DNA from 4 places in the Verminephrobacter aporrectodeae subsp. tuberculatae genome. Region 2 is predicted to be linked to each of the others. Evidence: predicted binding sites of a transcription regulator. Region 2 holds the regulator's gene; each other region holds the start of a gene.

Region 1 (5,724 bases), 640 kb from region 2:
TGCGCATGGGGACTGGCTCGGGGAGGGAAATTTATCTCTTATATAAGACATAAGAGCTTGCGCAACTCTTGTAGAAGACTTAGAGTTTGCGTTCAAGGGCGGCGGCGCATCGCGGCCCGGCGTTTCCAACTTGACCCTGGAGTGATCCCATGACCCCATCCCTGAACGAACAACCGGGCCGCGAACAGCAAATTGCCGCCCTGGAAAAAGACTGGACCCGGAACCCGCGCTGGAGTGGCGTGAAGCGCGGCTACGGCGCGGCGGACGTGGTGCGTCTGCGCGGCAGCCTGCAACCGGAACACACGCTCGCCAGGCACGGCGCGCAAAAGCTTTGGGAGAAGATCAACGGGGGGGCCCGCAAGGGCTATGTGAACGCGTTCGGCGCGATCTCCGCCGGGCAGGCCATGCAGCAGGCGAAGGCGGGGCTCGAAGCCGTGTACCTGTCGGGCTGGCAGGTGGCGGCCGACGGCAACACCTCGGAGACCATGTACCCCGACCAGTCGCTGTACGCCTACGACTCGGTGCCCGCGATGGTGCGCCGCATCAACAACACGTTCAAGCGCGCCGACGAGATCCAGTGGAGCCGCGGCATCAACCCCGGCGACAAGGAGTACATCGACTATTTCCTGCCCATCGTGGCGGACGCCGAAGCCGGCTTCGGCGGCGTGCTCAACGCCTTCGAGCTCATGAAGAACATGATCTGCGCAGGCGCTGCGGGCGTTCACTTCGAGGACCAGCTGGCTGCCGTGAAGAAATGCGGTCACATGGGCGGCAAGGTGCTGGTGCCGACGCAGGAAGCCTGCGAAAAGCTGATCGCCGCGCGCTTCGCGGCCGACGTGCTGGGCGTGCCGACCATCGTGCTGGCGCGCACCGACGCCGAGGCCGCGAACCTGATCACCTCGGACCACGACGCGAACGACAGGCCCTTTCTCACCGGCGAGCGCACGCAGGAGGGCTTCTACCGCGTCAGGAACGGGCTGGAGCAAGCCATCAGCCGGGGCGCGGCCTACGCCCCCTACGCCGACCTGGTGTGGTGCGAGACCGGCGTTCCGGACATTGGCTTTGCGCGCGAGTTCGCCCGGGCCGTGCACGCCGCGTGCCCCGGAAAGCTGCTGGCGTACAACTGCTCGCCTTCTTTCAACTGGAAGAGGAACCTCGACGACCGGCAGATCGCCACGTTCCAGGACGAGCTCTCGGCGCTGGGCTACAAGTACCAGTTCATCACGCTGGCCGGAATCCACATCAACTGGTTCAACACCTTCCAGTTCGCCCATGCGTATGCCCGCGGCGAGGGCATGAAGCACTACGCCGAAATGGTGCAGGAGCCGGAATTCGCCGCGCGCGAGAAGGGCTACACCTTCGTTTCGCACCAGCAGGAAGTGGGCGCAGGCTACTTCGACGACGTGACCACCGTGATCCAGGGCGGTTCGTCCAGCGTAAGGGCCCTGACCGGATCGACCGAGGAAGAGCAGTTCCACTGATCGCAGGGGCAGCAGACAGATGCCCTCAGGCCGGCGTGCGCAGCACCCGCCGGTACTGCACGGACTCGGCCACGTGGGCCACCTCGGTGCTGGGCGCGCCCGCAAGGTCGGCGATGCTGCGCGCCACCTTCAGCGCGCGGTGCGTGCTGCGCGCTGACCAGCCCAGCCGCGCTGCGGCGGTGTGGAGGAAGCCCGCGGCTGCGGCGCTCAGTTGCAGGTGCGTGTCGATCTCCTGGCCTTGCAGCGCCTGGTTGCTCTTGCCCTGCCGGGCCAGTGCAAGAGCGCGGGCGCACTCCACGCGCGCGCGGATGGTGGCGCTGGCCTCGCCTGCGGGCGCCTGCACCAATTGGTCGGCGGGCAGGGCGGGAACCTCCACGTGCAGGTCGATGCGGTCGAGCAGCGGTCCGCTGAGCTTGCCCTGGTAGCGGTTCACCTGCTCGGGGGTGCAGCGGCAGGCGCGCTGCGTGGAGCCGAGAAAGCCGCAGGGGCAGGGGTTCATCGCGGCGATCAGCTGAAAGCGCGCCGGGAATTCCGCGCGCTGCACGGCGCGCGCAATGGTGATGCGGCCGCTCTCCAGCGGTTCGCGCAGGGCCTCGAGGGCGGCCCGGGAAAACTCGGGAAGTTCGTCCAGAAAGAGCACGCCGTGGTGCGCCAGCGAGATCTCGCCCGGCCGGGGCGGTGAGCCGCCGCCCACCAGGGCCACCGCGCTGGCGGTATGGTGCGGCGCTCCCGTCGGCCGCCGACCCCAGGTCTCGGGCCGAAAGCGCCCCGCGAGGCTGGCAAGCGCCGCGCTCTCGAGCGCCTCCTGGACCGCCATGGCGGGCAGCAGCCCGGCAAAACGCAGCGCCAGCATGGACTTGCCGGAGCCGGGCGGGCCCGCCATGAGCACGCTGTGGCCGCCGGCGGCGGCAATCTCCAGCGCGCGCTTGGCCGTGGCCTGGCCCTTGACGTCGGCCATGTCGGGGCCGTCCGCGCCGGCGTCCATCGGCAGGGGTTGCAGGTGGGTCCAGCCGTCGCCGTGCGCGTCGCTGCCTGCTGCCCCACTGCCCGGTGGCACAAAGGCGCGCACCACGTCCAGCAGATGGCGTGCGCGCACGACCCGGGCGGTGGGCACCAGGGCGGCCTCCTCGGCGCTGCCGGGCGGCAGCACCAGTTGGACGTCGATCTGCTGCGTGCGCAGCGCCAGGCTGGTGGCCAGCGCGCCGCGCACCGGGCGCAGTTCGCCCGACAGCGAGAGCTCGCCGGCAAACTCGTGGCCCGCCAGCCGGCTCGCGTCGATCTGCCCGCTGGCCGCCAGGATGCCCAGGGCGATGGGCAGATCGAAGCGCCCGGAGTCCTTGGGCAGGTCGGCTGGCGCAAGGTTCACGGTGATGCGCTTGTTGTGCGGAAACTCCAGCCCCGCGTTTTGCAGCGCCGAGCGCACCCGCTCGCGCGCCTCCTTGACCTCGACATCGGCCAGCCCCACCAGCGTGAAGCTCGGCAGGCCGTTGGTCAGATGCACCTCGACGGTGACGACGGGCGCTTGCAGCCCCAAAAGGGCGCGGCTTTGCACCAAAGCAAGACTCATGAAATGGTTTCTCCCCAGATGGGTGCCCCCTGCGGCTCTTGGGCGCGGCCCGGCTGCGTTTTGCACCGATTGGGTGCACGGCCTGCCTTGCGCGCGCGCACCGCCACTGTAATGGGGATCGGTACGACGCAGGCGTGGCGGCGGCCGTGGCACGGTCCATGCATGGAACGCTTGCTCCGATTCGTCCGTCCCCGCCTTGAGCCATCAACCAAGATCCCACAGGAGGAAACCATGCTCCCTTGCCCCATCAAGTCCCAGGGCCTTGCCTTTCTGGCCCTGCTTGCCCTGGCGCTGCCGGCCCACGCCGAGCTCAGCGGGAATATTTCCCTGACCAGCAATTACAAGTTCCGGGGTCAGGACCAGAACGTGTCCAAGAACAAGCCCTTCAAGCCCGCGATCCAGGGCGGCCTCGACTACAGCTTCGGTGAATCCGGTTTCTACGTGGGCAACTGGAATTCCAGCGTCAAATGGCTGCCGGGGAACTCCATCGAGACCGACCTGTACGGCGGCTACAAGTTGAAGGCCGGCGGCGCCGATCTGGACGTGGGCCTGATGGCCTACGTCTACCCCGGCAACAGCAGCGGCAACACCTTCGAGACCTACGGCGGCGCCACCTTCGGTCCGTTCAGCGCGAAGTACTCGCACACCCTGTCGCGGGACTACTTCGGCTTCGCAGGGGTCGGCCTCAGGGGCCGCAATACCGGCTACCTGAACCTGGCGTGCGCGCAGGAGATTGCACCCAGGTTCACGCTCCGGACCGCCCTGGGCTGGACCCGTTTCGGCGGCAGCATCAGCGCCCCGAACTACATCGACTACAGCCTGGGCGGTGCCTACGACTTCGGCTCGGGCCTGTCGCTGGGAGCGGCCCTGGTGGGCGCAAACAAGAAGTATTTCTTTGGCCCCGTGAACAAGTCCCGCGTGCTCGCCACGCTCACCAAAACCCTGTAAATCTCAACGGGCGCCGCCGGTGCCCGCTCCGGAGGATCTTCGAATGAAAATGGTGACAAGCATCATCAAGCCCTTCAAGCTCGACGAGGTGCGCGAGGCGCTCTCGGACATCGGCGTGCAAGGCATCACGGTAACCGAGGTCAAGGGCTTTGGCCGCCAAAAGGGCCATACCGAGCTGTACCGCGGCGCCGAATACGTGGTCGATTTCCTGCCCAAGGTGAAGATCGAAGCCGCCGTCGCGGACGAACTCGTGGACCGCGTGATCGAGTCCATCGAAAACGCCGCGCGCACCGGCAAGATCGGCGACGGCAAGATTTTCGTGACCCAACTGGAGCAGGTGGTGCGCATCCGCACCGGCGAAACCGGCAAGGAAGCGCTGTAAGGCCCGGCCGCATCACACGAAAGAAGAGGAAACGCCATGAAAAAAATGCTTGCCTCCTGCATTCTGGGGCTGGGTCTGCTCGGCATGGGCAATCTGTCCCTGGCCCAGGCGCCTGCCGCCAGCGTTGCGGCCCCCGCCGCGACCGCGGCGGCTCCTGCCAGCGACGTGGGTGCAGCGGCCGCAGCGGCACCGGCTGCCGCAGAGGCCCCCGCCCTCGTCCCGAACAAGGGCGACACCGCCTGGATGCTGACCGCCACCCTGTTGGTCATCCTGATGGTCCTGCCCGGCCTGGCCCTGTTCTATGGCGGCCTGGTGCGCAGCAAGAACATGCTGTCGGTCCTGATGCAGGTCATGGTCACGTTCTCGCTGGTCATGGTGCTGTGGTTCATCTATGGCTACAGCCTGGCCTTCACCGAGGGAGGGCCCTTCATCGGCGGCCTGGACCGGTTGTTCATGCGCGGCATCTGGGACAACGCCGCAGGCACCTTCGCCAACGCCGCCACCTTCAGCAAGGGGGTGGTGATTCCCGAGGTGGTGTTCGCCGCGTTCCAGGCCACGTTCGCCGGCATCACCTGCACGCTGATCGTTGGCGCCTTCGCGGAACGCATCAAGTTCAGCGCCGTCATGCTGTTCATGGTGCTGTGGTTCAGCTTCAGCTACCTGCCCATCGCGCACATGGTGTGGTTCTGGATGGGTCCCGACGCCTACACGTCCAAGGAAGTGGCCGACGCCGTGACCGCCCGGGCGGGCCAGATCTGGCAGTGGGGCGCGCTGGACTTCGCCGGCGGTACCGTCGTGCACATCAACGCCGCCGTGGCGGGCCTGGTGGGCGCCTTCATGGTCGGCAAGCGCATTGGCTACGGCCGGGAGGCCATGGCGCCGCACAGCCTGACGCTGACCATGGTCGGCGCCTCGCTGCTGTGGGTGGGCTGGTTCGGTTTCAACGCCGGCTCCGCGCTGGAGGCCAACGGTTTCAGCGCCCTGGCCTTCATCAACACGCTGGTGGCCACCTCGGCTGCCGTGCTCGCATGGTGCATCGGCGAGGCGCTGATGCGCGGCAAGGCCTCGATGCTGGGCGCCGCCTCGGGCGCCGTCGCCGGCCTCGTGGCCATCACGCCCGCGGCCGGCAACGTGGGCATCGGCGGCGCGCTGGTGATCGGCTTCGTCGGCGGCTTTGCCTGCCTGTGGGGAGTCAACGGCCTCAAGCGCCTGCTGGGCGCTGACGATTCGCTCGACGTGTTCGGCGTGCACGGCATCGGCGGCATCGTCGGCGCCCTGCTCACCGGCGTGTTCAACGCACCCGGCCTGGGTGGCCCCGGCTATGTGGCCGACTGGGTCAGCGCCAC
Region 2 (5,724 bases):
GACCTGGCGCAGTCCGCGGACATCATGCGCGCGTTCTACGCGCTGCCCGGCGTGGCCGCGCTGGTGCAGCGCAGCGGCGGCGAGCAGGACATCATGCTCGGCTACTCCGACAGCAACAAGGACGGCGGCATCTTCACCAGCAACTGGGAGCTGTACCGCGCCGAAATCGCGCTGGTGCAGCTGTTCGACGAACTCGCCGCGAGCCACGGCATACAGCTGCGCATGTTCCACGGCCGCGGCGGCACCGTGGGGCGCGGCGGCGGCCCGAGCTACCAGGCCATCCTGGCGCAGCCGCCGGGAACGGTGCGCGGGCAGATCCGCCTGACGGAGCAGGGCGAAGTCATCGCATCGAAATACGCCAACCCCGAGATCGGCCGCCGCAACCTCGAGACCCTGGTGGCGGCCACGCTCGAGGCCACGCTGCTGCAACCCACCAAGCCCGCCCCCCGGGCGTTTCTGGAGGCCGCCGCAGCGCTCTCGCGCACCAGCATGGACAGCTACCGCGCGCTGGTGTACGAGACCCCGGGCTTCACCGAATACTTCTTCCACGCCACACCGATCCGCGAGATCGCCGAGCTCAACATCGGCTCGCGCCCCGCGTCGCGCAAGGCCAGCCAGAAGATCGAAGACCTGCGCGCCATCCCCTGGGGCTTCAGCTGGGGCCAGTGCCGCCTCACGCTGCCCGGCTGGTACGGGTTTGGCTCCGCGGTCGCGGCCTTCGTGAACCAGGAGGGCAAGGACCCCGGGGCGCAGCTGGCACTGCTGCAGAGGATGTACCGCCAGTGGCCGTTCCTGCGCACGCTGCTGTCGAACATGGACATGGTGCTGGCCAAGAGCGATCTCGCGCTGGCCTCGCGCTACAGCGAACTCGTCCCCGACACCCGCCTGCGCAAAAAGATCTTCCACGCCATCGAGGCCGAATGGCAGCGCACGGCCGACGCGCTCACCCGCATCACCGGCGACGCGCAGCGCCTGGCGCACAACACGGCGCTGGCCCGGTCCATCGCGCACCGCTTTCCGTACATCGACCCGCTGCACCATCTGCAGGTGGAACTGGTGCGCCGCTGGCGCGCCGGGCAGGGCGACGAGCGCGTGCAGACCGGGATCCACATCTCGATCAACGGGATTGCGGCCGGCTTGCGCAATACCGGGTGAGGGCGCGATCGCATGCGCCGGCCATTCGCAAGGGCGCTGCGCGGCTCGGCGACCGCGCATTCCGCCCGCGCCGGCGGCCCCGGACACGGCGCAACCGGCGCGGCGCGATGCAGAACGTTCAGGCAGTTACCTTGATTTGCTGCGCTGCAACAAAATTTCCCTTGCAATCGCGCGGCAAGTCCCTAAGATGCGTTTCCATGCTGCACTGCAACATGACTCTCCGGATTGGAAGCAGCGCAGATACTTCGGCAAGTACTTTGCAAGCCAACCTTGGCCCCCGGGGCCGCATTTTTCGGGAACATGACATGACGCTGACCGCTGAACAAATCCTGGCCTCGCACAAGGCCAACATCGAGACCCTGTTCGGTCTGACCACCAAAGCCTTCGAGGGCGTGGAAAAACTGGTCGAACTGAACGTGAGCGCTTCGCGCGCCGCGCTAACGGAGGCCGCCGAGCACACCCAGGCCGTGCTCGGCGTGAAGGACGCGCAGGAACTGCTGGCGCTGCAAGCGAGCCTGTTCCAGCCGCTGGCCGAAAAGACCGCCGCATACAGCCGCCACCTGTACGACATCGCCTCGGGCACCGGCACCGAGTTCGGCAGGGCCTTTGAAGCGCAGGCCGCCGACGCCCAGAAGACCTTCTCCAACCTGGTCGACAGCGCGTCCAAGAACGCCCCCGCCGGTTCCGAAACCGCCGTGGCCGTGATGAAGAGCGCCGTCTCTGCGGCCAACAATGCGTTTGAATCGGTGCAAAAAGCCGTCAAGCAAGCGTCTGACGTGGCCGAAGCCAACTTCAACGCCGTAACCAACACCGCAGCGAACGCGGCCAAGGCCGCCGTTCCGCGCAAGCGCTAAGCAATCTGCGCCCTGGAGCGCGCAGGCCCTTGGCGCACCAGTTGTCTCCTTGGATCCTCGCGAAACCTCCGTTTCCGGGATCCTTTCAGGCCCGGGTTCATAGCCGGGCCTTTTTTTCGGGCGCTTTCCGGGTGCACTTGGCGCATGAAAAACCGGGGCGCACCCCTGCGGAGCCGCTTGGGCCGCGCAAGCCGGTGGATACAATGAGTTAAATGAATTCCCGCAAGAATCATGCCCCATGAATCACCGCATCCCCCCCGTCCTCCTGCTCGCGGCCCTCGCCTGTCCCCTGGGAACGGCGCATGCCGAAAGGGCGGACCGCGGCAAGCCCATGAACATCGAGGCGGACACTTTGCGCCACGATGAGCTCAAGCAGACGAGCGCGTTTTCGGGCCACGTGGTCATGTCCAAGGGCTCGATCCTGCTGCGCGGCGCGCGGCTCGAACTGCGCCAGGATACCGACGGCTACCAGCACGGCGTACTCACCGCCGAGGCCGGAAAACGCGCCTTCTTTCGCCAAAAGCGCGATACCGCGGCGGGTGTGCCGGACGAATTCGTCGAGGGCGAGAGCGAAGTCATCGAATACGACGGCAAGGCCGACAGGATGCGCTTCGTCAGCCGCGCTGAGTTGCGCCGCTACCGCGGTGCGCAGCTCAGCGACGAGATCACGGGCGCCGTGATCGTCTACAACAACCTGACCGACGTGCTCACGGTGGACGGCGAGCGCGCATCTTCGAGCGGCGCCGGCGGCGCACCCACCGGCCGCGCACGCGCGGTGCTGGCCCCCAAGGCCCCGCCCAAGGACGATGCAGCGCCCCCTGCTGCAGCCGCACCCACGCTGCCAGCCCCCGTGCTGCGCCCGAGCAACCGTCTTGGTGGCGACAAGTGAGCGCGCAACCCGTGCATGCCGGCCCTGGCACCCAGGCGGGCAGCCGCCTGGAGGTGCAGCACCTGGCCAAGTCGTATGGCAGCCGCAAGGTCGTCAAGGACGTCTCGCTGGCCGTGCAAAAGGGCGAGGTCGTTGGACTGCTCGGCCCCAACGGCGCCGGCAAGACGACCTCGTTTTACATGATCGTGGGGCTGGTGCGCAGCGACGCGGGCGACATCCGCATCGACGACCGCTCGGTCGCGCACATGCCGATCCACCGGCGCTCGCGCCTGGGCCTGTCGTATCTGCCGCAGGAGGCATCCATCTTCCGCAAGCTGTCGGTCGAGGAAAACGTGCGCGCCGTGCTGGAACTGCAACGCGGGGACGACCACCTGCCGCTCTCCCGGGACGCCCTGGAAGAGCGCCTGACGGCCCTGCTGCAGGAACTGCGCGTTGACCACCTGCGGGCCTCCCCCGCGCTCGCCTTGTCGGGCGGCGAGCGCCGCCGCGTCGAGATCGCCCGGGCGCTGGCCACGCGGCCGCGCTTCATCCTGCTGGACGAGCCGTTTGCCGGAATCGACCCCATTGCCGTGATCGAGATCCAGCGCATCATCGGCTTCCTCAAGGCACGCGGAATCGGCGTGCTGATTACCGACCACAACGTGCGCGAGACGCTGGGCATCTGCGACCACGCCTTCATCATCAGCGACGGGCGCGTGCTCGCGCAGGGCACGCCGGCCGAAATCGTCGCCAACGCCGAGGTGCGCCGCGTCTACCTCGGCGAGCATTTCAGAATGTGATGAAACCCGGTCTGTCGCTGCGCGTCTCGCAGCATCTGGCACTGACCCCTCAGCTGCAGCAGTCCATCCGGTTGCTGCAACTGTCCACGCTCGAGCTCTCGCAGGAGATCGAGCAGATGCTCGACGAAAACCCGTTCCTCGAGCGCGCGGCGGACACGGCGCCGGGCGAGGAGTTTGGCCTCGACGCCGCGGACACGCCCGTGCAAATCGACGACTACGGCGCCGACGAGGCGCTCTTTGCCGGCGCCTCGGGCAGCAGCGCCGAGACGCCGGGGGGGGACGCCGACGCCTGGGACACCGCGGCGCAGGAGCCCGACTGGGGCGGCGACGGCAGCGTGGAGATCGCGCCCAACGACGCGGAGTGGGGCGGCGACGCGCCCTCGCGCAACCGCAACGACGCCGAAGGCGACGAGATCGACGCCACCGAGCTGGCGCGCACGCAGGAATCGCTGACCGCGTTCCTGCAACGCCAGGCCCTGGTGCTGCGCCTGTCGGAGACCGACCGCGCCGCGCTGCACTTCCTCATCCAATCGCTCAACGACGACGGCTACCTGGAGGACCCGCCCGAAGCGCTGGCGATCAGCCTGGCCGGTCCGGACGACCCGCAGCAGATCGAAGAACTGCTGCACCGGTTCACGGTGGCCCTGCACCTGCTGCAAAGCCTGGAGCCCGTGGGCGTGGGCGCGCGCAATCTCGCCGAGTGCCTGACGCTGCAACTCGACGCCCTGGCCCAGGACAAGGAGGCCGACCCCGACACCGTGCAAACCGCTCTGTGCATCTGCCAGCAACCGCTGGAAATGCTCGCCCGGCGCGACGTGCGCCGGCTCACCCAGGCCTGCGGCGGCGACGAGGAACGCACCCGCGCGGCCATGGCGCTGATCACCCGCCTGGAGCCCCGCCCGGGCCGCTGCTTTGCGGACGTGGAGCGCAACATCGTCGTGCCCGACGTCATCGTGCGCAAGGCCGGGCGCATGAATGGGCGGGACGGCCAGCACCACCTCATCGTCCAGCTCAACCCCGACGTACTGCCCCGCCTGCGCGTGCACGACATCTACGCCGGCGCGCTGCGCGGCTACAAGGGCGGCGCAGGCCACCAGGGCATGCAGCAGCGCCTGCAAGAGGCACGCTGGTTCATCAAGAACATCCAGCAGCGCTTTGACACCATCCTGCGCGTCTCGCGCGCCATCGTCGAGCGGCAAAAGAAATTCTTCACGCACGGCGAACTGGCCATGCGGCCGCTGGTGCTGCGCGACATTGCGGACGAACTGGGCCTGCACGAATCGACCATCAGCCGCGTGACCACCGCCAAGTACATGGCGACGCCCATCGGCACCTACGAACTCAAGTACTTCTTCGGCTCGGGCCTGGGCACCGAAACGGGCGGCAGCGCATCGAGCACCGCCGTGCGCGCGCTCATGAAACGCTTCGTCGCCGCGGAAAACCCCGCCAAGCCCCTGTCAGACAGCCAGATCGCCGCGCTGCTCAAGGAGCAGGGAATCGAATGCGCGCGCCGCACCGTGGCCAAATACCGCGAGGCGCTGAAGATCGCGCCGGCGAATCTGCGCAAGGCGCTTTAATAACCGCCATGCACGGCCCCATGCACCCACTCCCGCTCTTCCTTCCCTGCGCAGCAGGCGTGGAGCCGTACCTGGCCGACGAAGTGCACCGCATCACCGGCCTGACGGGGCAAGACCTGCTCACGGGCCGCGGCGGCGTGCTGCTGCGTGCCGCGTGGCGCGACGCACTGCGGCTGAACCTGCACAGCCGCCTGGCCCAGCGCGTGCTGGTGCGGCTGGCGCAGCGCCCGTACCGCTCGGAAAACGACCTGTACGCCGCGGCCAGCGAAGTGGCCTGGGAATCCTGGTTCACCCCGCGCCAAAGCTTCAAGGTCGAAGCCACGGCCCGGAACAGCCCGCTGCAAAGCCTGAACTTCGCCGCGCTCAAGGTCAAGGACGCCGTGGCCGACCGCTTCCGCACCCAGAGCGGCGTGCGACCCGACGTGAACACGCAGTGGCCCGACGTGCGCATCCACCTGCACCTGAGCGCC
Region 3 (5,724 bases), on a different contig from region 2:
GGGACGCGGTGCTCACGTCGCGCAGCGTGCAGACCGGCGCGCCCACCGCCCGGGCAGGCTGGCGCACAGGCGCCTCGACGGCGTGCCCGACCATCCATTGCGCGAGCTGGCCCTGCGTCGTTGCCTGCGCGGGCGCCTCGGCCACGAGCCGGCCCTGGCGCAGCACGACCACGCGGTGCGCTACGCGCAGCACCTCGCCGAGCTTGTGGCTGATGAAGATGATGGCCAGGCCCTGCGCCACCATCTGCGCCAGCGTGGCGCACAGCGTCTCGCTCTCTTGCGGGGTGAGCACGGCCGTGGGTTCGTCCAGGATGAGGATGCACGCGCCGCGGTACAGCGCCTTGAGCAACTCGACGCGCTGGCGCTCGCCGACCGAGAGACTGCCCACGCGCGCGTCGGGCCGCACCGGCAGGCCAAACCGCTGCGCCACCGCGAGCAGCCGGGCGCGCGCGCGGCCGCGGCGCGAGAACGGCTGCCACAAGGGCTCGCTGCCGAGCAGCACGTTGTCCAGCACCGTGAGGTTGTCGGCCAGCGCGAAATGCTGGTGCACCATGCCGATCCCCGCCGCCAGCGCCGCGCGCGGCTGGCCGGGCGGCAGGGGCTGGCCAAAGGCCTCGATATGCCCCGCGTCGGCCACGTAGTGCCCGAACAGAATCGACATCAGCGTGGACTTGCCCGCGCCGTTCTCGCCCAGCAGGGCGAGCACCTCGCCGCGTTGCAGCGTGAGGCTGATGCCGTCATTCGCGAGCAGCCCGCCAAAGCGCTTGGTAATGCCCGACAAGCGCAGGACGGGGGGACTTGGCGCCGCCATTTCCATGCCGTGCAGCAGCGTGGATGCGCTCACCGGGCCGTGGTGGACTTGGGCTGGCTATCGTCCACCAGCACGCGGAACCTGCCGGCCAGGATGTCCGCCTCGCGGGCCCGAACCTGGGCGACGACGTCGGCAGGCACCTTGTTCTCGAAGGTTCCCAGCGGGGCCAGCCCGGAGCCCTTGTGCTGCATCATCGAGTACGGGCCGTAGTCCTCGGCGCCAAAGCGCCCCTCGCGCACGCGTTGCAGGGCCCGGTCCACGCTCGGCTCCATATGCCATAGCGCCGACACCACCACGGTGTTCGGGTACTGCGCCTGCGTGTTGATTACGTTGCCGATCGCGAGCTTGCCCCTCTCCCGGGCGGCGTCGCTCACGCCGAAGCGCTCGGCGTAGAGCACGTCGGCGCCCTTGTCGATCATGGCAAAGCTCGCCTCCTTGGCCTTCGGCGGGTCGAACCAGCTATTGATGAAGGCGACGCTGAATTCGACCTTGGGATTCGTCTGCCTCGCGCCGGCCATGAAGGCGTGCATCAGGCGGTTCACTTCGGGGATGGGAAAACCGCCCACCAGGCCAATCTTGTTCGAGCGCGTCATCCCGCCGGCCACCATGCCCGACAGGTAGGCCGGCTCCTGGATGTAGTTGTCGAACACGCTGAAGTTGGGCGCCTGGGGCTTGCCCGAGGAGCCGAGCAGGAACGCCGTTTGGGGGAATTCCCTGGCCAGCTTGCGGGCCGCAGCCTCCACGGCAAAAGCCTCGCCCACGATCAACTGCTGGCCGCCCAGGGCGTATTCGCGCAGCACCCGCTCGTAATCGGCATTGGCAACGTTCTCGCTGGACCGGTATTCGATCTCGCCGCGCGACTCGGCCGCCTTGAGCGCCTGGTGGATGCGGCTAACCCATTGCTGTTCGTAAGGCACCGTGTAGATCGCCGCAACCTTGATCCGGGCCTGCGCCGCAGCCAGCGACGGCGCCAGCCCCAGGAAGGCGGTCATGGTGGAAATGCCAAGCAGACGTGCGATAAGGATGCGGCGGATGGTCATGGTGCGTGCTGGATAAGGAAAACGGCCCGGGGAAGGGCATGCAATATGCGCGCCAATAGGCCGTGGGGAGTCGGCAGGGGGCATGGCAGGCGCTGCCGCAATTGTGCACACGGCGTATCGCCGTCAGCCGCCAAGCGCCTGCGCAGCGGGTCCGCCACCATTGCGGGCAAGGGCCAATCTGGCATACTCGCCGCCCATTGGGTGGGGGCCTCCTGCATCACCCAGAATCCGCTCCAGCTATGGCTTTCCGGGGGATTTGGGAGTTCGGACCGCGGGTTTCAGGGCTGATCAATCCCAAGCAAAGAAAGGACGACCGCCATGCCCCTCCTTCCCTTCGGCTGCCTGGAAGGCAGTGGTTTCGAGCGGTTTGATCCGCGCTTTGACCCCTGCATCCCTGGCCCCGAGCGCATAGCGCGTCTGTGGACTGGCGGGCGCTGGTGCGAGGGCCCGGTGTGGTTTGGCGCGCACCGCACGCTGCTGTGGTCGGACATTCCGAACAACCGCATGCTGCGCCTGGACGAGCGCAATGGCTCGGTCGGCGTCTTTCGCGAACCGGCAAACCACAGCAACGGCCACACGGCGGACCGCCAAGGGCGGCTGCTGAGCTGCGAGCACCTGACGCGCTGCGTGACCCGCACCGAGCACGACGGGAGCATCACCGTGCTGGCCTCGCACTGGCAGGGCAAGCGGCTGAATTCGCCGAACGACCTGGTGGTGCATTCGGACGGCGGCGTCTGGTTTACCGACCCGAGCTACGGCATCCTCTCGGACTACGAGGGACTGCGCGCCGAGAGCGAAATCGGCGCCTGCCACGTCTACCGCATCGACCCCGCGAGCGGCGCCGTCGAGCGCATGGCCGACGACTTCGTCAAGCCCAACGGGCTCGCGTTCTCGCCCGACGAGTCGCTGCTCTACGTTGCCGACACCGGCGCCAGCCACCAGGACGGGGCGCCGCGTCACATCCGTCGCTTCAAGCTGGGGGCGGACGGCCGCAGCCTGCGCGGCGGCGAGGTATTTGCCGAATGCAGCAACGGCCTGTTCGACGGCTTTCGGCTGGACACCGAAGGCCGCCTGTGGAGCAGCGCCGGCGACGGCGTGCACGCCTACCACCCGGACGGCACGCTGCTGGGCAAGATCCTGGTTCCCGAGCCGGTGGCGAACGTCTGCTTTGGCGGGCTCCGGCGCAACCGGCTGTTCATCTGCGCGAGCACCTCGCTGTACGCCATCACCTTGAACGCAAAGGGAGTGCTCTGATGCCCACGTCCATCACCCTGTCCACCGAATGGCTGGAATCGACCGCCGCGCGCGTCCTCGAAGCGGCGGGCAGCCTGCCGGCCGAAGCCCGGCAGGTGGGCCGCCAACCTGGTGCTCGCGAACCTCAGCGGCCACGATTCGCACGGCGTGGGCATGCTGCCGCGCTATATCGACGCGGTGGCCGAGGGGGACCTGAAGCCGAATGCCGCCGCCCGGCTGACGGGCTCCGGCGCAACTGGCTGTTCATCTGCGCGAGCACCTCGCTGTACGCCATCACCTTGAACGCAAAGGGAGTGCTCTGATGCCCACGTCCATCACCCTGTCCGCCGAAGGGCTGGAATCGACCGTCGCGCGCGTCCTCGAAGCGGCGGGCAGCCTGCCGGCCGAAGCCCGGCAGGTGGCAGCCAACCTGGTGTTCGCCAACCTCAGCGGCCACGATTCGCACGGCGTGGGCATGCTGCCGCGCTATATCGACGCGGTGGCCGAGGGGGGCCTGAAGCCGAATGCCGCCGTCAAACTGACTCTCGACACCGGAACGCTGCTGGGGCTCGACGGCCAGTACGGCTACGGGCAGATCGTCGGCGTGCAGGCGCTGGAACTGGGCATTGCGCGGGCCAAGCAGCACGGCAGCTGCATCGCCACGCTCGCGCACGCACACCACCTGGGGCGCATAGGGCATTTCGCGGAACTGGCCACGGCGCAGGGGCTGGTCGCGATGCACTTCGTGAACGTGCTCTCGCGGCCCGTGGTCGCGCCCTGGGGCGGCGGCGACGGGCGCTTTGGCACCAACCCCTGCTGCATCGGCATTCCGCTCGCGGGCGAGCCCCCCTTTGTGCTCGACTACGCGACCAGCCGCGCGGCGCAGGGCAAGATGCGCGTGGCCTACAACAAGGGCGAGCCGGTTCCCGACGGCTACCTGATCGACGAAAAAGGCGCGCCCACGAACAACCCGGGTGTCGTCGTGGTGCCGCAGAGCCAGGGCCTGTTCGGTGCGCTCATGACCTTTGGCGAGCACAAGGGCTACGGCATGGCGCTGGCCTGCGAGTTGCTGGGCGGCGCGCTCACGGGCGGCGGTACCTGGCACCGCCCGGCGGGCAGCGAGCGCGCGGTGCTCAACGGAATGCTGACGGTGCTGATCGACCCCGTCCGGCTCGGAACGCAGGACCCCTTCGCGCAGGAAACCCGGGCCTTTATCGACTGGCTGCGCCAATGCCCGCCGGGCACGGGCTTTGACCAAGTGCAAATCGCCGGCGAGCCCGAACGCCGTGCCCGCGCGCAGCGTGCGCGCGATGGAATCCGGATCGACGCGGCGACCTGGGACGAGATCGTCGCTGCCGGGGCCAAGGTGGGGGTGGTTCTGTGACGCAGGGCTGGCTGCGCAAAGGGCCGAGGCAGTAAACCGGAGCAACTACTCAGCCCCACCCCTTTCAAGGTGTTGGTGAGCAAGTTCCCATGAACAGCGGCATCCGCTACGTCAGCCCGGCACAGCGCCATGCAGGTCAAGACAAAGCGATCCTGGCGCGCGCTGTACATCAGCGCTCGTGCGCTCAACCCGGCACGCTGGTCTGGCGCCACGCGCAACGGGTCGCACATCGAGGCCGTGAACCTCAACCCTGAACGCGATTCGGTCATCAAGACGCATTCGATGGCACAGGATATTCAACCGATGGCTGTTTGAACGAGGCGACAACTATCTTGACACGCGCCGGATTTTGTTGTTGCTTTCCCGGTGATGTTGCTCTAAGATGAAAACGGATTTTATCGTGGGAGAACGAATGAAGCCCTCTGAAGCCTTGGCCTCGAACCGTGCTGCGATTCGGGGCGTGGTGGCTGCGCACCGCGCCTGCAATGCGCGGGTGTTTGGCTCTGTCCTCCACGGGCAAGATACAGACAGCAGCGATCTGGACATCCTCATCGACCCGACGCCGGAAACAACGCTGATGGACGTGGCTGCCATTCAGGTGGAACTGCAACGCCTTCTTGGCGTGTCGGTGGATGTACTGACGCCGAGGGCCTTGCCCGAGACATTCCGCAGCAGGGTTCTCTCGGAGGCAGTTCCAGTATGACCAAGGTACTGCGCACCCTTGACTACATCGGGCACATCCTGAAGGCTATCGAGCGGATCGACCGCTACACGGCGGACATGGATGAAGTTGGATTCCTGAACAGCGATTTGGTACAGGACGCCGTGATCCGCAATATCGAAATCCTCGGCGAGGCGTCGAACAACATCCAGCGCGTAGCACCGGAGTTCGCCGCACGGCACGATGACATTCCTTGGAAAGTCATGTACACGATGCGTAACCGCGTCTCGCATGGCTATGACAAAGTGGATCTTGAAATCATCTGGAATATGCTCCAGAGCGACCTCCCCGGCCTACATGCTCAAGTTACAGAAGTACAAGCCAGTTTGACGAAAAACCATGATCATGGAGGAATGGATCCATGACCAACGACAACAAGCCGCCGATGTTCGGTCCCTACACACCGTGGTGTGAATTTCAGCAAGCATGACTTAAACAATCACCGGCCGTATCGATTATGCTTATGCGGATGCATACCGAGCCAAGAAGAAAGAATTGCAGGAACACTATCCCAATGATCCGCGCCCCCGTGTCA
Region 4 (5,724 bases), on a different contig from region 2:
TGGGCGTTGGACGCTTGTCGTCAGAGTTCATGTCGGGTCTTCCCACGCACGCTTCAGGCGCGCATCAGCGCTTCGATCTCGTCCGCCTGCACCGGTACGCCCCGCGTGATCAGTTCGCAGCCGGACGCGCTGACGATGGCGTCGTCCTCAATGCGGATGCCGATTCCGTGAAACTGCGCGGGAACGCCCTCGGCAGGCCGCACGTAGAGGCCGGGCTCGATGGTCAGCACCATGCCCGGGCGCAGCACGCGGCTGGGCCGTTGGGTGATGCGCTCGCCCGAGAGCGGGTCCTTGCGCTCGCCCGCCTGCCCGACTTCGCCGGGCTCGACATAGCTGCCGCAGTCGTGCACGTCCATGCCCAGCCAGTGGCCCGTGCGGTGCATGTAGAACGGGAAGTAGGCGCGGCTGGCGATCGCGTCGTCGCGCGTTCCCACCTTGTTCCTGTCGAGCAGGCCCAGGTCGATCAGGCCCTGCGTGAGTACGGCCACGGTGGCGTTGTGCAGGTCGTCGAAGCGCGCGCCGGCCCGGGCAGTGGCCACGGCTGCGTCCTGGCTGGCCAGCACCAGTTCGTACAGCGCGCGTTGCGCGCCGCTGAAGCGGCCATTCGCGGGGAAGGTACGCGTGATGTCGCTGGCGTAGCCGTCGAGTTCGCAGCCCGCGTCGATGAGCACCAACTCGCCGTCGCGCACCGGGGCCGCGCCGGCCCGGTAGTGCAGCACGCAGGCGTTGGTCCCCGCAGCGACGATGCAGTTGTACGCCGGGCATTGCGCGCCGGCGTCCCGGAAGGCGTGCAGCAACTCGGCTTCCAGGTGGTACTCGCGCAGGTCCTGGCCCGCGCGCAGCATGCGCGCCGCGCGCTGCATGGCGCGGATGTGGGCCTGCGCGCTGATCTGGCTGGCGCGGCGCAGGATGGCCTGCTCGTGCGCGTCCTTGAAGAGCCGCATCTCGTCGAGCAGAGCGCACAGGTCGTTCTGCGCGCTGGGGCATAGCGCGCCGTAGCGCAGCCGCGCGCGCACCGCGCCGAGCCAGCCCTCGACGCGCGCCGCCAGGCCGCCGTGCGTGGCAAACGGATACCAGACGCAGCGGGTGTTTTCCAGCAGGCGGGGCAGCCGCGCGTCCAGTTCGGTGATCGGATGCGCGGCGTCCACGGCGAGCGCCTCAGGCGCCGCGGCGGGGCCCAGGCGGTAGCCGTCCCAGACCTCGCGCTCCGGGTCCTTGGGCTGGCAAAACAGCGTGCTGTGGCCATCGTGCGTCAGCACCAGGCAGGCGCCGGGCTCGGTGAACCCCGTGAGGTAATAAAAGTAGCTGTCGTGGCGGTACAGGAATTCACTGTCCCGGTTGCGCAGCTGCTCCGGCGCCGTGGGGACGATGGCCATGCCCCCCGGGCCGAGCTGGGCGGCAAGTTGCGCACGGCGCTGGGTGTGGACGGATGCGTGCAGGGTGGTGTTCATGGCAGGGCAGGAGAGAGGGCATTGAGTTCGGCGAGGCGGGCGGGCGTTCCCACGTCGGCCCAGTGGCCGCCATAGAGCTGCGCGCTGACGCGGCGATTGTCCATGGCGCGCTGCAGCAGCTGCAACAGCGGGGTCCGGACGCCGCCCGGGTTGCCCGCCGGTATGTCGCACCAGGGCGGCGCAAACAGCTGCGCGCGCAGCAGCGCGAAGGTGCTGTAGGTGTAGCGCGGCGCGGGGTCGTCGGCAGGCAGGTTCAGCGCCAGTCCGTCAACCGACAGACCGAAATCGCCGCGCGGTTTGTTCGCCGGATTGGGCACCAGCCACAAATGCGCCAGATGCTCGCTTGCGGCAAAGGCCTGCACGGCGGCGCTGTGGAAGCCGAAGTCGGGCGCAAACACATCGCCCGCCGCAAGCCAGAACAGCGGCCCCAGTTGCGGCAACGCGCGCGCAATGCCGCCCGCGGTTTCCAGCGCGCGGCCAAAATCCGCCGCTTCGTCCGAGTAGGCAATGGACAGCGGCCGGCGCTCGCCGTCCGGGCATTGCAGGCCAAAGCTGTTTGAAAAATGCGCGCTGATCTGCGCTCCCAGCCAGGCGGTATTGATGACCACCCGCCCCACCCCGGCCGCGTGCAGCGCCTGCAACTGCCAGTGCAGCAGCGGCAGCCCCTGCACCTGGAGCAGGGGTTTGGGGGTGGTGTCGCTCAGGGGGCGCATGCGTTCGCCGCGGCCCGCAGCCAGGAGCATGGCGGGAACCTGCCCGGCCATGGCGTCGCGGTCTGTGCCGCCGTTTCCTTCACGGTGCCCGTTGGCGAGGTCGGTGGTCAGAGGCAGTCCTTGCATGGAGCGCACTGTAGTGCATGGACACTGCCTGTTGCTGCGCATGCGCGACCGTTGTTCCTGCGCACTGAGAAATAGGGCCTGCACGAATTGGATGCACACTGTGGCCCCGAATTGGTGCGCCGCCCGCGATTCCTGCAAACACCGCAGGCAACGCACTGTTTCGGTGCCCTCCGGAAGTTGCCCGGTCGGTCCGCTCCTTCATAGTGCAGCGGCCGCACCAGGCCGGCACGAAAACTGCTCTCTCTTCCAGAAGTTTTTTCAACAAGCGCTTTTATCAGCCAGCACTTTACCCAGGAGAACCCGATGGCCAAAACCGTTGCAGACGTGATGAAGATGGTGCAGGAGAACGAAGTCAAATTCATCGACTTCCGTTTCACCGACACCCGTGGCAAGGAGCAGCACGTGACCGTTCCCGTGTCGCACTTCGACGAGGACAAGTTCACGTCCGGCCATGCATTCGATGGTTCGTCGGTCGCGGGCTGGAAGGGCATCGAAGCCTCGGACATGCAACTCATGCCCGACCCCCATACCGCCAACATCGACCCCTTCTACGAAGAAACCACGCTCTTCCTGCAATGCGATGTGATCGAGCCCGGTGACGGCAAGGCCTACGACCGCGACCCGCGCTCCATCGCCAAGCGCGCCGAAGCCTACCTGAAGGCATCCGGTCTGGGCGACACGGCGTACTTCGGTCCGGAGCCGGAATTCTTCCTCTTCGACGGTGTGCGCTGGTCCAACGAACCCGGCAAGGTGATGTTTGAAATTGAGGAATACGAGGCCCCCTGGAACTCGGGCGCGAAGCTCGAGGACGGCAACCGCGGCCACCGCCCGAGCGTCAAGGGCGGCTACTTTCCCGTGCCTCCCGTGGACAGCACGCAGGACATGCGCGCCGAAATGGCGCTGGTCCTCGAATCGCTGGGGATTCCGGTCGAAGTGTTCCACCACGAAGTCGCTGGCGCCGGGCAGAACGAGATCGGCACCAAATTCAGCACCCTGGTCGAGCGCGCCGACTGGACCCAGGTCCTGAAATACGTGGTCTGGAACGTGGCCAACGCCTACGGCAAGACCGCCACCTTCATGCCCAAGCCCTACGCGGGCGACAACGGCTCGGGCATGCACGTGCACCAGTCGATCTGGAAGGACGGCAAGAACCTGTTCGCCGGCGACGGCTACGCCGGCCTGTCGGACTTCGCGCTGTACTACATCGGCGGAATCATCAAGCACGCACGGGCCCTGAACGCCATCACCAACCCCGGAACGAACTCGTACAAGCGGCTGGTTCCCGGCTTTGAAGCGCCGGTGAAGCTGGCCTACTCGTCGCGCAACCGCTCGGCATCGATCCGCATTCCCTACGTGGCCAACCCCAAGGGCCGGCGCATCGAGGCGCGCTTTCCCGATCCGTCGGCGAACCCCTACCTGGCTTTCTCGGCCCTGATGATGGCCGGTCTGGACGGCGTGGAAAACAAGATCCACCCCGGCGAAGCCGCAACCAAGGACCTGTACCACCTGCCGCCCGAAGAAGACAAGCTGGTGCCGACCGTGTGCCACAGCCTGGACCAGGCGCTGGACTATCTGGACAAGGGACGCGGCTTCCTGACCAAGGGCGGGGTGTTCACCGACACCATGCTCGACGCCTACATCGAACTCAAGATGGCCGAAGTTACACGCTTTCGCATGGCGCCCCACCCCGTCGAGTACGATATGTACTACTCGCTCTGATCGTCTGGCGGCTGGCCCCGGTGGGGGTCCGTAGCGGGGTAGCGCCACAGGGCCACGCAACGGCCGATCCGTGCAAAACCCTGCACGGATCGGCCGTTGTGCCGGATGGAGAGAGGGGGTGCTGGGTGGATATTTCCCCGCCCCCGTGCCAGCATGAGGAAATCCGATGAAAAGAACGCTCGCCTCCCTGCTGCTCCTGGCCTTCACGCTCCCGGCTGCCCTGGCGCAGGAGCGCGTCTACCGCTGCGGCAACGAATACACGAACGATGCTGCCTTGGCCAAGGCGCGCGGTTGCAAGCCGGTCGATGGAAGCCACGTCACGGTGCTGAAAGGCAGCCGCGCCGCACCGGGCTCAGGTTTCGTGCAGAACCCGGGCCTTGCGCAGACCCCGGGGCCTGCTGCACCCGCACCTGCACCGAACATGGGCCATACCGTGCAAAAGACCTGGGCCGCGACCCGGGACCCCGTCAGCGACCCCGCCCGGGCCTCGGGTGGGCGCAGCCTCCTCGAGTCCGAACTGCACCATACCCGACCCGACAAGCAACACGAGGACGCCTCCGAGGGCAATGCGCCGGATTGGCGCAACCCGCAGCGCTACCTGGAGCGGATGATGTCTACTTGGAAGGGCCAGCGCGACTGATCGGGAGCGCTTGGTGGATATCCCCCTCCCCCGCTTCAGTGTGAAACCGGATGAAAAAAACACTTGCCACCCTGCTGCTCATTGCCCTCACGCTCCCGGTCGCCTTGGCGCAGGAGCGCGTCTACCGCTGCGGCAATGAGTACACGAACAACGCCACCCGGGGCAAGGCGCGCGGCTGCAAGCTCATCGAAGGGGGGTACGTCACGGTGCTGCAAGGCAACCGGCCCGCAGCAGCCCCTGCACCGGGTCCGACCCTTGCGGCGGCGGGTCCATCCTCTGCGCCGCGGGTGAGCAGCAGCGACCAAAAGGCCCGGGATTCCGATGCGCGCGCCATCCTCGAAGCCGAACTGCGCAAAGCCGAAGCACGCCATGCCGAGCTCATCAGGGAATACAACGACGGCACCCCCGAGCACAATGCGCTCGATTTGCGCAACCCGCAGCGCTACGCGGAGCGGACGGCGGAACTCAAGGCCGGCCTGTCGCGCAGCGAAAGCGACATCGCGGGAATCAAGCGCGAACTGGCCCGCCAGCCGGCTGCATCTGCCTCCGCCAACTGACCGCAGCATGTGAGTCTTTCGCCCTCTGCCGACCCCCCGGGCGCCAGCGCTGAACGCTTTCATGCGCTGGACTTGGTGTCCACTCTGGTGGCGGTGCTGCGCGCCGGCGATGGCGCAGTGCAGTTCGCCAATGCAGCGCTGGAAAACACCCTGGGCCTGTCCCGGCGCACGCTCGAAGGCGCCGACTTCGCCAGCTTTCTTACCGACCCCGCGCTGCTGCGGACGGCGCTGACCGGTGTGCGCAACAGGGACTTTGCCGCGCTGCGCTACGAGGCCGGCCTCAAGCGCCTGCACCAGGACCCGGTGCCGGTGCACGTCAACGTGGCCGGCGCCGAGCAGGCCGGCGACATCCTGGTCGAGCTCTGGCCGATCGAGCAGCAGGCGCGGCAGGAGCGGGAGGAGCGCTTGCTCGATCAGGCCCAGGCGCACAAGGAACTGATCCGCAACCTCGCGCACGAGATCAAGAACCCGCTGGGCGGCATTCGCGGCGCCGCGCAGCTGCTCGAGATGGAGCTCGA

The links. The regulator sigma-54, encoded in region 2, starts transcription at its own class of promoters, with help from an activator protein. The targets are predictions, from matches to a motif close to TGGCANGNAANCTGCTTT.
Region 1: the regulator sigma-54 is predicted to act here: its motif matches at 3,196-3,213, upstream of D5041_RS00810 (TorF family putative porin).
Region 3: the regulator sigma-54 is predicted to act here: its motif matches at 1,889-1,906, upstream of D5041_RS10605 (BMP family protein).
Region 4: the regulator sigma-54 is predicted to act here: its motif matches at 2,514-2,531, upstream of glnA (type I glutamate--ammonia ligase).

The regions. Positions count from the first base shown of each region.
Region 1 is NZ_QZCX01000001.1:275,115-280,838, reverse strand. Features, by position in the region: gene D5041_RS00825 (gamma-glutamylcyclotransferase family protein) at 1-46, shown strand, start outside; gene aceA (isocitrate lyase) at 150-1,481, shown strand; gene D5041_RS00815 (YifB family Mg chelatase-like AAA ATPase) at 1,507-3,048, opposite strand; gene D5041_RS00810 (TorF family putative porin) at 3,280-3,996, shown strand; gene glnK (P-II family nitrogen regulator) at 4,040-4,378, shown strand; gene D5041_RS00800 (ammonium transporter) at 4,415-5,724, shown strand, end outside.
Region 2 is NZ_QZCX01000001.1:919,881-925,604, reverse strand. Features, by position in the region: gene ppc (phosphoenolpyruvate carboxylase) at 1-1,155, shown strand, start outside; gene phaP (phasin family protein) at 1,461-2,009, shown strand; gene lptA (lipopolysaccharide transport periplasmic protein LptA) at 2,248-2,898, shown strand; gene lptB (LPS export ABC transporter ATP-binding protein) at 2,910-3,677, shown strand; gene D5041_RS03865 (RNA polymerase factor sigma-54) at 3,677-5,254, shown strand; gene D5041_RS03860 (THUMP domain-containing class I SAM-dependent RNA methyltransferase) at 5,275-5,724, shown strand, end outside.
Region 3 is NZ_QZCX01000002.1:585,950-591,673, forward strand. Features, by position in the region: gene D5041_RS10600 (ABC transporter ATP-binding protein) at 1-811, opposite strand, end outside; gene D5041_RS10605 (BMP family protein) at 841-1,851, opposite strand; gene D5041_RS10610 (SMP-30/gluconolactonase/LRE family protein) at 2,170-3,105, shown strand; partial or broken gene D5041_RS10615 (Ldh family oxidoreductase) at 3,105-3,324, shown strand; gene D5041_RS10620 (malate/lactate/ureidoglycolate dehydrogenase) at 3,407-4,468, shown strand; partial or broken gene D5041_RS10625 (IS3-like element ISAzo10 family transposase) at 4,561-4,783, shown strand; gene D5041_RS10630 (nucleotidyltransferase family protein) at 4,881-5,171, shown strand; gene D5041_RS10635 (HepT-like ribonuclease domain-containing protein) at 5,168-5,554, shown strand.
Region 4 is NZ_QZCX01000003.1:137,584-143,307, forward strand. Features, by position in the region: gene D5041_RS15645 (CPBP family glutamic-type intramembrane protease) at 1-31, opposite strand, end outside; gene D5041_RS15650 (aminopeptidase P N-terminal domain-containing protein) at 54-1,451, opposite strand; gene D5041_RS15655 (nucleotidyltransferase family protein) at 1,448-2,215, opposite strand; gene glnA (type I glutamate--ammonia ligase) at 2,594-4,009, shown strand; gene D5041_RS15665 (hypothetical protein) at 4,176-4,649, shown strand; gene D5041_RS15670 (hypothetical protein) at 4,700-5,206, shown strand; gene glnL (nitrogen regulation protein NR(II)) at 5,282-5,724, shown strand, end outside.